Linked DNA regions of Salipiger abyssi. The protein of the gene in region 2 interacts with the protein of the main gene of each other region in a pairwise test. Links are inferred from orthologs where the notes say so. Each region holds a gene or a part of one and is shown on either strand. Other genes may lie near its edges.

Region 1 (5,338 bases), 2.3 Mb from region 2 along the record:
TCCGGTCTGGAACGCCGCCAATAGCCGCAACCGCCGGATCTTTGACGACCGGGTCGGGCTCAAGGCCGGGCGCAACACCAGACCCTTCCTGCTTCAGGTCTATCGCCGCGACATGGGCGGCGGCAATTTCGTCATGATGAAGGATCTCTCCGCCCCGATCACCGTGCGCGGCAAGCACTGGGGCGGCTTGCGGCTCGCCTACCGGTTCTGAACACCGCCCCACAAGAAAAAGCCGCCGCGCTCCGGGGGAGGAGGCGGCGGCGAGTAGCGTGTCTTTTTGGGGAAACGGACCGGTGCGTGCCGCCGGGTTTCAGGCAGGCCGGGGGCACATCAGCGGGGACAGTCGCCTTGCATCGGGACAGTGATGCGGGACCGGTCCGGGAAAAGACCGCAGGCAGAAACGAAAAACCTTTCAGAAGCTGGGCAGGTGCAACGCCCCCAGAAGAATGACCACCAAAGACACGCCGCCGATCATATCCTGAAGAAGGGTGGATTCGGCGCGGGTCAGAACCTTGCGAAGCGTGTCGATCATGGTGGCATTCCCTGTCTGGCGTTTTGTTACCCTTTTGTTCTCATGTCTTTTACGATCTGTAAAGAACTTTTTGAGAACATTTGAGAACAAAACAGGTTTCAGCAGAGGTGCGCGCGGCTAACCCACTGAAATCAAACGGATCGCCTCGTCCTGCCGCATCAGCCAGAGCAGCATGCGCGCCGCCTGCCCGCGCTCGCTTTGCAGCGTCGGATCCTCGGCCAGCAGCTTGCGCGCATCGCTCTGCGCCATCGCCATCAACCCGGCCTGGTGCTCCAGATCCGCCACGCGGAATCGCGGCAGCCCCGATTGCGCCGTGCCGATCAGATCGCCGGCGCCACGCATCTCCAGATCGACCTCGGAGATGCGGAACCCGTCCTCGGTCTCGCGCAGGGTGGTCAGGCGTTTCATGCCCGCCTCGCCCAGCGGCGGCTGATACATCAGCAAACAGGTGCTCTCCGCCTCGCCCCGCCCGACGCGCCCGCGCAGCTGGTGCAGCTGCGCCAGCCCGAACCACTCGGCGCGCTCGATCACCATGATCGAGGCATTGGGCACGTTCACCCCGACCTCGATCACCGTGGTCGCCACCAGCACCTTGGTCTCGCCGGCCACGAACCGCGCCATGGCGGCATCCTTCTCGGCGGGCGGCATCTGGCCATGCACCAGCCCCACGACACCCTCTCCCAGCACCGCGCGCAGATGCTTGAAGCGCTCCTCGGACGCCGTCAGGTCGACCGCCTCGCTCTCCTCGACCAGCGGGCAGACCCAGTAGGCCTGCCGCCCCTCGGCCACCGCCTTGCGCAGATGGGCAACCACCTCCTCCATGCGCTCGGACGAGATCAGCGCGGTGCGGATCGGCTTGCGCCCGGGCGGTTTCTCGTCGAGCAGCGAGACGTCCATATCGCCATATTGCGCCAGCGCCAGGCTGCGCGGGATCGGCGTGGCGGTCATCACCATCACATCCGCCGCCGCCCCCTTGCGCCCCAGCTCCAGCCGCTGGCGCACGCCGAAACGGTGCTGCTCGTCGACAATCGCCAGCCGCAGATCGGCGAATTCCACATCCGCCTGGAACACCGCATGGGTGCCCACCAGGATCTGGATATCGCCGCGCGCCAGCGCCGCCAGCTTGGCGCGGCGCTCGGCGCCCTTGTCGCGCCCGGTGAGCAGCTCCAGCACCACGCCGGCGCTTTCGGCAAAGGGTTTCAGCCCGTCGAGATGCTGCCGCGCGAGGATCTCGGTGGGCGCCATCATCACCCCCTGCCCGCCGGCCTCGACCGCGATCAGCAGCGCCATGAAGGCGACCAGCGTCTTGCCGGCGCCGACATCGCCCTGCAACAGCCGGTTCATGCGTTCGGGCCTGGCCATGTCTCCGGCGATCTCGTCCATCGCCCGGGCCTGCGCGCCGGTCGGGCGAAACGGCAACGATGCCAGAACCTTGCGGCGCAGCGCCCCATCGCCCATGGTCTCCTGCCCCTTGCCCTTGCGACGATGCACGCGGGCCAGCGCCAGGGTCAGCTGATGCGCCATCAGCTCGTCATAGGCGAGCCGCGCCCGCGCCGGCGCCGTGGGGGTGAGATCGCCCGCGCCCTGCGGCGCATGCGCCGACGCGATCGCGGCGCGCCAGTCGGGCCAGCCCTCGCGCGCCTTCAGCGGCCCGTCGATCCATTCCTCGAACTCCGGCGCGCGCGACAGCGCATCCGCCACCGCCCGCGTCATCAGCTTTTGCGTCACGCCATGGGTGAGCGGATAGACCGGCTCATACTCCGGCAGACTCGCGGCCTCCTCGGGGGGCAGCATATGGTCGGGATGCACCATCTGCGCCATGCCGTCGAAAAGCTCGACCCGGCCCGAGACCAGCCGCCGCGCGCCCTCGGGCAGCAGCCGCGTGAGGTAGTCCTCACGCCCGTGGAAGAACACGAGCTGAAAGCCGATATGCGCATCCTCCACATGGATGCGGTAGGGCCGGCCGCGCTGCGCGGGTTTCATGTGACGGCCCACCGTCACCTCGACGGTCACCACCCCGGGCAGATCGGCGCCCTGCACCGTAGCGCGCGGGCGGCGGTCGATCACCGAATGCGGCAGGGTAAACAGCAGATCGCGCGGCGCGGCGATCTCCAGCCCCTCGAGCGCCTGCGCGGTCTTGGGGCCCACCCCGTCGAGCGTCTTCAACTCGGCAAAGAGCGGCCAGAGCGCCTCGGGCCGCTGGGTCATGCCCCGATCAGCGCCAGCCAGGCGTCTTCGTCCATGATCTCCACCCCCAGCTCGCGCGCCTTGGTCTCCTTCGAGCCGGCGCCCGGCCCGGCCACGACGATATCGGTCTTCTTGCTGACCGAGCCCGAGACCTTGGCCCCCAGCGCCTCGGCCCGCGCCTTGGCCTCGGCGCGGGTCATTTTTTCCAGAGACCCGGTGAAGACCACGGTCTTGCCGACCACCGGCGAGCCCTCGGTGGCCGGGCGCTCGGCCTCCTGGATGTCGAGATGGGCGGCGAGCCGGTCGATCGAGGCGCGTTCGGCCTCCTGCCCGAAGGAGGTGACCAGCGCCACCGCCACGGTCATGCCGATGCCATCGACGCCGACCAGATCCTCCCAGGCGGCGCGGGCCTCGGGCGCGACCTGCGGCGCCTCGGACCAGACCGCATCGCGGGTTTCCTTGATGCGGGCGCGGCGCTCTTCGGCGGCGGCGGTCTTGCGCTCGGCCTCCACCGCGGCCTCGGCCTGGCGGTGGCGCGCGGCGGCGGGACCGGCGGCGTCGACGGCGGCGATCAGCGCGTCCCAGCGCAGGTAGTGGCGCGCCAGGTCGTTGGCGACCACCTCGCCCACATGGCGGATGCCGAGCGCAAAGATCACCCGACCGAGCGCGATGCGGCGGCGCTCGTCGATTGCGTCGAACAGGTTCGCCGCGCTCTTCTCGCCCCAGCCCTCGCGGTTCTTCAGTTGCTGCATGCCGGCGCCGTAGCGTTCCTTCAGCGTGAAGATATCGGCAGGCTCCTTAATCCAGCCGTCGCGGTAGAACTGTTCCACCTGCTTGGCGCCCAGCCCCTCGATGTCGAAAGCGGCGCGCGAGACGAAATGCTTCAGCTTTTCAACCGCCTGCGCCGGGCAGATCAGCCCACCGGTGCAGCGGCGCACGGCGTCGCCCTCCTCGCGGATCGCCTCGGAGCCGCATTCCGGGCAGGTGCCAGGGAAGGCATAGGGCTGCGCATCCTCGGGGCGTTTCGACAGGTCGACATCGGCGACCTTGGGGATCACGTCGCCGGCGCGATAGACCTGCACCCAGTCGCCGATGCGGATATCCTTGCCGTCGCGGATCGGGTTGCCGGAGGCGTCGCGCCCGGCGATGTAATCCTCGTTGTGCAGCGTGGCGTTGGAGACCACGACGCCGCCCACGGTGACCGGCGTCAGCCGCGCGACGGGCGAGAGCGCCCCGGTGCGGCCCACCTGGATGTCGATGGCTTCGAGCCGGGTCCAGGCAAGCTCGGCGGGGAATTTATGCGCGATGGCCCAGCGGGGGGTGGTCGAGCGGAAGCCCAGCCGCGCCTGAAGCGCGAGGTCGTTCACCTTGTAGACCACGCCGTCGATATCGTAGCCGAGCGTCGCGCGCTGCGCCTCGATCTCGGCATAATGCGCCAGCATCTCCTCCGGCCCGTCGCAGAGGCGGGTGAGGTCGTTGGTCTGGAAATCGAGCGCCTGCAACCGGTCGATGGCGCCTTTCTGGGTCTCGGCCAGCGGCGCCGAGAGCTCGCCCCAGCCATAGGCAAAGAATTTCAGCGGGCGGGCGCGGGTGATCTCCGAATCGAGCTGGCGCAGGGAGCCGGCAGCGGCGTTGCGCGGGTTGGCGAAGCGTTTGCCGCCCTGCGCCTCCTGCCGCTCGTTGAGCGCCGCGAAATCCTCGTGGCTCATATAGACCTCGCCGCGCACCTCGAGCAGCGCCGGCGCACCGTCGAGCCGTTCGGGAATGTCCTCGATGGTGCGGGCATTGGCGGTGACGTTCTCGCCCTCGCTGCCATCGCCGCGGGTCGCCGCCTGCATCAGCACGCCGTCCTCATAGCGCAGGGACAGCGACAGCCCGTCGATCTTGGGCTCGGCGGTGAAGGCCAGCGCTGCGTCATCGGTGAGACCGAGATAGCGGCGGATGCGGGCGTCGAATTCGCGCACCTCCCCGGCGTCGAAGGCATTGCCCAGCGACATCATGCGCTGCGCGTGGCGGACCTTGGCGAATCCCTCCGCCAGCGGCGCGCCGATCTGTTCGGAGGGGCTGTCCTCGCGTTTCAGATCGGGAAAGCGCGCCTCGATCGCGGCATTGCGCCGTTTCAGCGAATCGTATTCCGCATCGCTGATCTCGGGCGCGTCCTCGGTGTGATAGGCGCGATTGGCCTGCGCGAGCAGATCGGCGAGCCGTGCCAGCTCGTCGCGCGCCTGCGCCTCGGTCAGCGCCTCGACCGCAAGTTCCGCTATTGCCTCATCCGCCATGGAAGCGCCCCCGTATCACGCCATCTGGCGCAAGTGATAGGGCGCGGGGGCGGCGGCGTCCAGCCGCTCAGCCGTTGGCGGCGATGGCGGGCGGCTCGTCCGAGCGCGGCTCCGGATCGCGCAGCACATAGCCGCGCCCCCAGACCGTCTCGATGTAATTTTCGTCGCCCGTCGCTTCGGAAAGTTTTTTCCGCAATTTGCAGATAAACACGTCGATGATTTTCAATTCCGGCTCATCCATGCCGCCATAAAGATGATTGAGGAACATTTCCTTTGTCAAAGTCGTGCCTTTGCGCAGACTTAGCAGTTCGAGCATCTGATATTCCTTGCCGGTCAGATG
Region 2 (7,841 bases):
GGAACCAGTGATCGCCCGAGAGATACATGGCCTTCTGCGGCGCGCCGGCGCATTTGATCGGCATCGGCGGCTGGGTGAAGAGTGCGCGCCCGGTCTTCAGCCCCTTCACCAGCTCCCAGGTATAGGGCGCGAGGTCGTAGCGGTAGTTCGAGGTCACGCCGTTCTTGCCCAGCGTCTCCACCAGCCCGTCGACCTTGCCCCAGTCGAGCTTGAGCCCCGGGCAGACGATGAGCCGGTCGTATTTCACCACCCGGCAGCCATCGAGCACGACGGCGTTGTTGCCGGGCTCAAAGGCGGCGACCGCGGATTTGATCCAGTGCACGCCTTTGGGGATCAGGCTGCCCATGGTCTTGGCGGTGGTTTCCGGCTCGAAGATGCCGCCGCCCACCATGGTCCAGCCGGGCTGGTAGTAATGCACATCCGCCGGATCGAGCAGCGCGATCTCCAGGCTGGGCAGGCGCGCCTTGAGGCTTGCCGCAACAGCGATCCCCGCCGCGCCGCCGCCCACCACGACCACGTCGAAGCTGGCATCGCCGGTATCGGTGGGGGTCTTGCCGCCATTGACGATGCGGCGCACCACGCCGGCCATGTCATAGCCCGCGTTCTTGGCGGCCATCAGGATCTCGGCGGTGGACATGGTTTTGGCCTGCGCCAGCGACCACAGCGTGGTCGAGCGTGTGCCGGTGCGGCAATAGGCAAAGACCGGGCCGGGCAGCTCGCGCAGGGCGCGTCCGAAATCCTCGGCATCGCCGTCCTGCACCTTGCCCGAAACCACCGGCAGATAGCGCGCCTCCAGCCCGTGCTGCCTGGCGGCGGCTTCGATCTCCTCGAAACTCTGCTGGTCCGAGCCCTCGCCATCGGGGCGGTTGCAGATGATCGAGCGATAGCCGGCGGCGGCGATCTCGGCCATGTCGTCTGTGGCGATCTGCGGTGAGACCGTGAGGTCGTCGTTGATCTTGCGGAATTCCAAAGCGCGTCTCCTCCAGGGCGGGAATCGGGATTGGCGTTTTATATATTCGCAATATAGAATTTGTCACGCGCCAGAGGGTCGCAGCGTATGGGGCGCGGCTGATTGCAGCGGCGCGACCGGTATTTTTGTCTCTGGCGTCGGCGCGGGGCCCCGGCGATGCGTCCCGCCGCTATCGCCGGTTGCGCAGCCAGGCCAGCCGGACGAAACCGCGCTCGACCAGCGCCATGGCCGGCGCCCGCTGCCCCGCCGAGCGGATCGACAGGTCGGTGTCCATGAGCATTCCCAGCGCCGCCTCCAACCGGTCGGCGGACCAGCCTTGCGCCTGTCGCAGCATGCGGTCGCGGCGCGGACCGAAAAGCGGCGGACGCAGCTTTTGCAGCCCCGCCTGCGGCCCGCCCGGAGACGAGGCCAACGCGTAAAGCACCCGGAAGTGCCGCATCGCCATGATCAGCAGCGTGACTGGCGTGACGCCCTGACCTTCGAGGCGCTGCACCAGCGGACCGATCTCGGCGCTGCGGCCCTCGGCCACCACGTTCAGAACGTCGTCGAGCTCGGCCTCGATGGAGGCTGGGGCGCAGGCGGCGACCTCTTCGGGCGTCAGCGGCGCCGGGTCGTCGAGCTTGTAGAGCGCCAGCTTTTCCAGAACCTGCCGGAAATCGCCCGGCTCCAGCGCCCTTCCCAGCGCCTCCAGCGCGTCGAAGGCGGCGCGGTCGACCTGTTCCAGCCCGGCCTTGCTCAGCGCCGCCTCGATCTCCTCGCGGCCCGGCGGGTCGGAATAGATGCCGATGGCGAGCGCGTTGCGATGCCCCTCGAAGAGCTTGCGCAGCTTCGATCTCGCCGCAAGCTGCCCGGCGGTCACGATCACCTGCGCATCGCCCTCGCGCCAGTCCTCCAGCGCGCGCGAGACGATATCGGCGAGCCCGTCGCCCGCCTCCTCGACAAAGGCCACGCGCGGGCCGGGGAAAAACCCCTGCGCCTTGATCGCGTCGAGCAGCATGGCCGGATCGCGGCGCAGCTCGGCGCCGGAAATCCGGGTGAGCCGCATCTCGGCCTCGCCCTCGGGGCCGACCAGCGCGGCGATGACCTCCTGCCGGCGATGCGCCACGCGCATCGCGTCCTCGCCATAGAGCAGCACGCCGGCGCGCGTCGGATCCGGCTTGCGGAAAAAGGCCTGTGCGTCGCGGCCCGTCAGCTTCATTGCGGCAGCGCATCCGCGTCGAGCAGCAGCCGGTCGATCACCTGATCGGCGAGAATCACCATCAGCCGCCGCTTGGCGTCGCGCTCGGCGGCCTGGGTGGCGGCGGTGGAGCCGGTGGCGGAGTAGGAGGTGAAGGCATCGGTGCGCCCGGCAATCAGCGCCTCTTCGCTGCCTGCGGGGCTCAGCACGTAATCGGCGCGGCCGGTCAGCCGGTAGCGCGTTGTCTGCCCGTCGGCGAGCGAGCCGAGCCCGGTCACCCCGGTGGAAATGGTCACATCCAGCGCATAGGGCCCGGCACCACGGCCCAGCCGCTCTTCGAAGCGGGCGTTGAAATCATAGTCGTAGCGGTCGTCGGGCTCGGACAGTGCCACCGCGTTCAGCAACGCGCCGCCACCGCCCTGCGGCCCGTAGACCGGGGTGAAGCCGCAGCCGGCGAGGGCTGCGAGCGAGAGAAGCAGGGTTCTGCGATCAGGCAACCACATTGACGATCCGGCCCGGTACGACGATCAGCTTTTTCGGTGCGGCCCCGTTCAGGGTCCGCTCCACAGCTTCATGCGCCAGCACCAGTTTTTCAACCTCTTCCTTGGGCATGTCCTTGGGCACGGTCAGTTCGCCGCGCCGCTTGCCATTGACCTGGATCGGCAGGGTCACCGTATCCTCGACGAGCATGGCCTCGTCGGCCACCGGCCAGGGCGCATCGGCAATCAGCCCCTCGCCGCCCAGCAACTGCCAGATCTCTTCGGAGAGGTGCGGCGTCATCGGCGACATGAGTTGCGCCAGAACCTTTGCCGCCTCGCGCTTCACCGCCGTACCGGCGCGCGATTTGGTCAGCGCGTTGGTGAAGGCGTAGAGCCGCGCGATGGCAGCGTTGAAGCCGAAGCTTTCGATGCCCAGCGTCACGTCGTGGATGCTCTTGTGCATCTCCCGCAGCATCGCCTCGTCCTCTTGCGTCGCGGGCACATCGGCCTCGGCGATCTCGGCGCAGGCGCGATAGACGCGCGAGAGGTGCTTGCTGGCGGCCTCGGCGCCGGCGGCGGTCCATTCCACGTCGCGCTCGGGCGGGCTGTCGCTCAGCACGAACCAGCGCGCGGTATCGGCGCCGTACTGGCCGATGATCGCCACCGGATCGACCACGTTGTTCTTGGATTTCGACATCTTGGCCGAGGGGACGATCTCCACCTCGGTGCCGTCCTCCAGATAGCCCTTGCCGTCCCGCAGCTCGACCGCCTCGGGATAGTGATAGACCGGGCGGCCCTTGGCATCCTTGGTCTGGTAGATCGCGTGGGTCACCATGCCCTGGGTGAAGAGCGCGTTGAACGGCTCCTTGCATTTCTCCGGCAGGTGGCCGGTGATGTACATGGCGCGTGCGAAGAAGCGCGAATAGAGCAGGTGCAAGATCGCGTGTTCGATGCCGCCGATATACTGGTCGACATTCATCCAGTATTCGGCCTCTTCCATGACGGTGGGCGTCTCGGCGTCCGGCGCGGTGAAGCGGGCGAAATACCAGCTCGAGTCCACGAAGGTGTCCATCGTGTCGGTCTCGCGCTTGGCCGGCGCGCCGCATTGCGGGCAGGCGCAGTCGCGCCAGCTCGGGTGCCGGTCGAGCGGGTTACCGGGCACCGAGAAGTCGATGGGCTTGCCGCCCTCGTCATAGGGGAGCTGGATGGGGAGGTTTTCTTTCTTCTCCGGCACCACGCCGCAGCTTTCGCAATGCACCACCGGGATCGGGCAGCCCCAGTAGCGCTGCCGCGACAGGCCCCAGTCGCGCAGGCGGTATTTGGTGACGCCGTGACCGACGCCATTGGCTTCGCAGAAATCCACCGCCGCATTAACTGCGTCCTCACCGGTCTGCTCGACCTCGCCGGCGATCAGGCGGGTATAGCGCACCGCTTCGGTCTTGGCCGGCACGAAGGGCGCGGCCTGGATGTCGTGATCGCCGTCGAGCGGCAGGAAGGTGTCGACGATGGGCAGGCCGTATTTCGTCGCGAATTCATGGTCGCGCGCATCGTGGCCGGGGCAGCCGAAAATCGCACCGGTGCCGTAATCCATCAGGATGAAGTTCGCGATATAGACCGGCAGCTCGACCGCCGTGTCGAACGGGTGGCGCACGGTGATGCCGGTGTTGAGACCGCGCTTCTCGGCCTTCTCCAGCTCTTCCTCCGACGTGCCCATACGGCGGCATTCGGCGACGAACTCCGCCACTTCCGCGTTGTCGCGCTCAAGATGTTTCGCCAGCGGATGGTCGGGCGAGATGCCGACAAAGCTCGCGCCCATCAGCGTGTCGGGGCGGGTGGTGTAGACCTCGATCCGGTCGAACCCGTCCGGCGCGTCGACGGTGGAGAAGGCGAATTGCAGCCCGCGCGAGCGGCCGATCCAGTTGGCCTGCATCAGCTTGACCTTGGCCGGCCAGTCGTCGAGCCCGTCGAGCGCATCGAGCAGCTCGCCCGAGAAATCCGAGATCTTGAAGAACCACTGGGTGAGTTCCTTGCGCTCGACCAGCGCGCCCGAGCGCCAGCCGCGCCCGTTCTCGACCTGTTCGTTGGCCAGCACGGTCATATCGACCGGATCCCAGTTCACCACGGCGTTCTTGCGGTAGACCAGCCCGGCATGCAGGAAATCGAGGAACAGCGCCTGCTGCTGACCGTAATACTCCGGGTCGCAGGTGGCGAACATGCGCGACCAGTCGAGCCCGAAGCCCAGCGGCTTCATCTGCTCGACCATGGTGTCGATATTGGAATAGGTCCAGTCCTTGGGGTGACCGCCCGAGGCCATGGCGGCGTTTTCGGCGGGCATGCCGAAGGCGTCGAACCCCATCGGGTGCAGCACGTTGAAGCCGTTCTGCTTTTTATAACGCGCGATCACGTCGCCCATCGTGTAGTTGCGCACATGGCCGATATGGATGCGCCCGGACGGGTAGGGGAACATCTCGAGCACGTAGTATTTCGGCTTGCCGGCGGTGCGGGTGGCCTTGAAGGTCAGGGCCTTGTCCCAGGCGGCCTGCCATTTCGGCTCGATCGAAGCGGGGTCGTAACGCGACATCTGGTTTCCCTCGGAACGGACGGGTCTCGGGGCGGGGTGATAGGCGCATGGGGGCGTGGCGTCCAGTGCCAGTGTCCTGCGGGAGGCCGGTTTGGCGCGGGTTCGGAAGAGAAGTGGTCCTCGTTACGGGCTCATCGGGCCTGCGCTGAGGTTCGGGTGAGCCGTGCCGGACAATGCTCAAGCGCCCGGCGTCTGCTCGAAACCGCCTCACTCCACCGGTGTGCCGAACACCGTGATCGCCAGCCCCAGCGCCGCCATTGCCGCGAACCCCGCCGCCAGCGCCGGGCGCCCCTGCGCATAGGCGCCCCGGCAGGCGATCCCCGCCTGCACCGCGTAATAGGCGGCAAAGGCGCGCGAGGCATGCGAGATGATCTCGAACACGTCGAACCCCCAGGTCAGCGCCAGCCCGAACCCCACCAGCAGCGCATAGGAGAGCCGCTGCGGCAGCCGCCCGCCGGTCAGCTCGGAGATCAGACCTCCGGCGCCGCCGGTATCGGCCACCGCCGCGCTGAACTGCGCCGCCAGCGCCGCCGCCGTCAGCATCAGCGGCAGAACCGGCGCCACCAGCGCCATCAGCCCGATGATCGCGGTCTCGCTCAGATCCTCGGTGCCCGGCGCAAAGACATAGGCGATGAGCAGCACATAGATCATGTAGATCGCCGTCGAGAGCCCCTGCGCGATCTTCATCGCGCGGATCCGCGTTGGCGGGTCGTATTCGGCGCCCAGATAGCGTGCGGTCTCAAAGCCCTGCACCGTGACGATGAGGCCGAAGGCCAGCGCCAGCCCGGCCCAGCCGGTCTGCGTCGCGGGGTTGAGCAGAAGCTCCCCGGCCTGCGCCTTGCCGGCAAAGAACCAGATCAGCCCCGCCAGCAGCCCGGCGATGATCGCCAGCTTCAGCCCGACGCTCACCTGCTCCAGCCGCTCCAGCGCCGAAAAACCCTTTGTCCAGCCGATCACGAGGATGGCCAGCAGCATGGCGCTGGTCAGCAGCCGAGCATGCAGCGCGTCGTTCCACGGCGTCAGCCGCATGCCGAAGGCGCCGAAGAGGTTGAGGTAATAGGCGACCGAGATGAAATAGGCGAAGGCCAGCGCCCAGGAGGCAAGGGCCTCCAGCCGCTCCTCTGTCTGCGTCCGGGGCGCCTCTGCCGCGCGGCGGGCGATGTTGAAGCGGATCGCGGCGCCGAACCCGTAGGCCACGAGGCAGAGCGCCGCCATGACCAGCGGCGCCCAGGCGCCGTAGGAGGTGTCGAGGATCGGCCCCAGCACGAGAAAGCCGCTGCCGATGATCGAGGCCAGCGGCGTGACCGCCGCGCGCCAGAGTGGCGCGCCCGCGAGGCGCGGCCAGAGCAGCAGCGCGCCGGTGGCGAGCGTCGCGGCGAGGATCAGGGCGGTCATCATGGCGCCGAGGCTTAAGCGCTTTCGCCGCCGGCGGAAAGGGCGCCGGGGCCGGGTTGCATGCCGCTCGCGCGCCGCCTAGGGTCGCGGCGCGAGGCAAGCGGAGCGCGTCCCATGGTGCATGAGTTTCCGGTACAGGTGTATTACGAAGACACCGACATGGCGGGGATCGTCTATCACGCCAATTACCTCAAATTCATCGAGCGCGCCCGCTCCGACTGGGTCCGCAGCCTCGGCATCGACCAGAACGCGATGCGCGAGCACGAGGGCGTGGTCTTTGTCCTGCGCCGGATCGAGGCGGACTTCCGCGCCCCGGCGCAGTTCGAGGACACGCTGAGCGTGCAGACCGAGGTGCGCTCGGTCGGCGGTGTGCGGCTGGTGCTGTCGCAGACGGTGCTGCGCGACGGCGAGGTGCTGTTCTCCGCCGAGGTTACGCTGGTGGCGATGCATCTCGACGGTCAGCCGACGCGGTTGCCGGAGCAGCTGCGCCGGCGGGTTCACTGACGCTTTCGGGCGCTGCGCAGGCAAAACACCGCCCAAAGCCGTGCTCTGCGGCGCGATGACGCCAATGTGTTGGCGTTTCCCCTGCAAATGGGATAGATTCGCCGCTAACGAGAGCCTCGATAACAGAGGCCCGAGAGGAAGAGCAGGCTAATGGATCCACAAACCCTTGCGCTCGCGCAGGAGATCGATTTCTCCATGTGGGGGCTCTTTGCGCGCGCCACACTCACCGTCAAGCTGGTCATGCTGTTGCTGGTTCTGGCTTCGGTCTGGGGCTGGGCGATCATTTTCGAAAAGATCGTCAGCTATCGCCGCGCCCGGCGCGAGGCCGCCAAGTTCGACCGCGCCTTCTGGTCCGGCGACCCGCTGGACGAGCTTTACGACCAGATCGGCTCCGACCCGAAAGGCCGAGCACAGCGCGTCTTTGCCGCCGGCATGACCGAATGGCGGCGCTCGCATCGCGACGATGGCGGGCTGATCGCCGGCGCCCATGCGCGGATCGACCGCTCGATGGACGTGGCGATCCAGAAGGAGAGCGAAGAGCTTCAGCGCGGTCTGCCGGTGCTGGCGACGGTCGGCTCGACCGCGCCCTTCGTCGGGCTCTTCGGCACGGTCTGGGGCATCATGCATGCCTTTATCGAGATCGCCCAGCAGCAGGACACCTCGCTGGTCGTGGTGGCGCCCGGCATCGCCGAGGCGCTCTTTGCGACGGCGCTGGGTCTGGTGGCGGCGATCCCG

Evidence for each region. The genes of interacting proteins can lie anywhere in the genome.
Region 1: the proteins of leuS (region 2) and ligA interact in binary tests that used the Escherichia coli proteins (3 or more experiments, as listed by UniProt). The link is inferred for Salipiger abyssi from one-to-one orthologs.

Annotation. Positions count from the first base shown.
Region 1 is NZ_CP015093.1:3,423,235-3,428,572, reverse strand. Bases 2,368-5,338 are described here. They hold ligA (NAD-dependent DNA ligase LigA), read right to left. Parts: upstream 4,999-5,338; coding sequence 2,737-4,998; downstream 2,368-2,736. Other genes in these bases: ctrA (response regulator transcription factor CtrA), read right to left, coding at 5,066-5,338; recG (ATP-dependent DNA helicase RecG), read right to left, coding at 2,368-2,740. Outside these bases: Ga0080574_RS20270 (methyl-accepting chemotaxis protein), read left to right, coding at 1-211; more of recG, read right to left, coding at 650-2,367. UniProt on the Escherichia coli protein: DNA ligase that catalyzes the formation of phosphodiester linkages between 5'-phosphoryl and 3'-hydroxyl groups in double-stranded DNA using NAD as a coenzyme and as the energy source for the reaction.
Region 2 is NZ_CP015093.1:1,129,805-1,137,645, reverse strand. What follows is about bases 2,423-5,529. They hold leuS (leucine--tRNA ligase), read right to left. Parts: upstream 5,208-5,529; coding sequence 2,637-5,207; downstream 2,423-2,636. Other genes in these bases: Ga0080574_RS09140 (Aq_097 family APC-type transporter), read right to left, coding at 5,415-5,529; lptE (LPS assembly lipoprotein LptE), read right to left, coding at 2,423-2,650. Outside these bases: Ga0080574_RS09160 (bifunctional protein tyrosine phosphatase family protein/NAD(P)/FAD-dependent oxidoreductase), read right to left, coding at 1-970; holA (DNA polymerase III subunit delta), read right to left, coding at 1,140-2,168; more of lptE, read right to left, coding at 2,165-2,422; more of Ga0080574_RS09140, read right to left, coding at 5,530-6,605; ybgC (tol-pal system-associated acyl-CoA thioesterase), read left to right, coding at 6,717-7,106; protein TolQ, read left to right, coding at 7,257-7,841.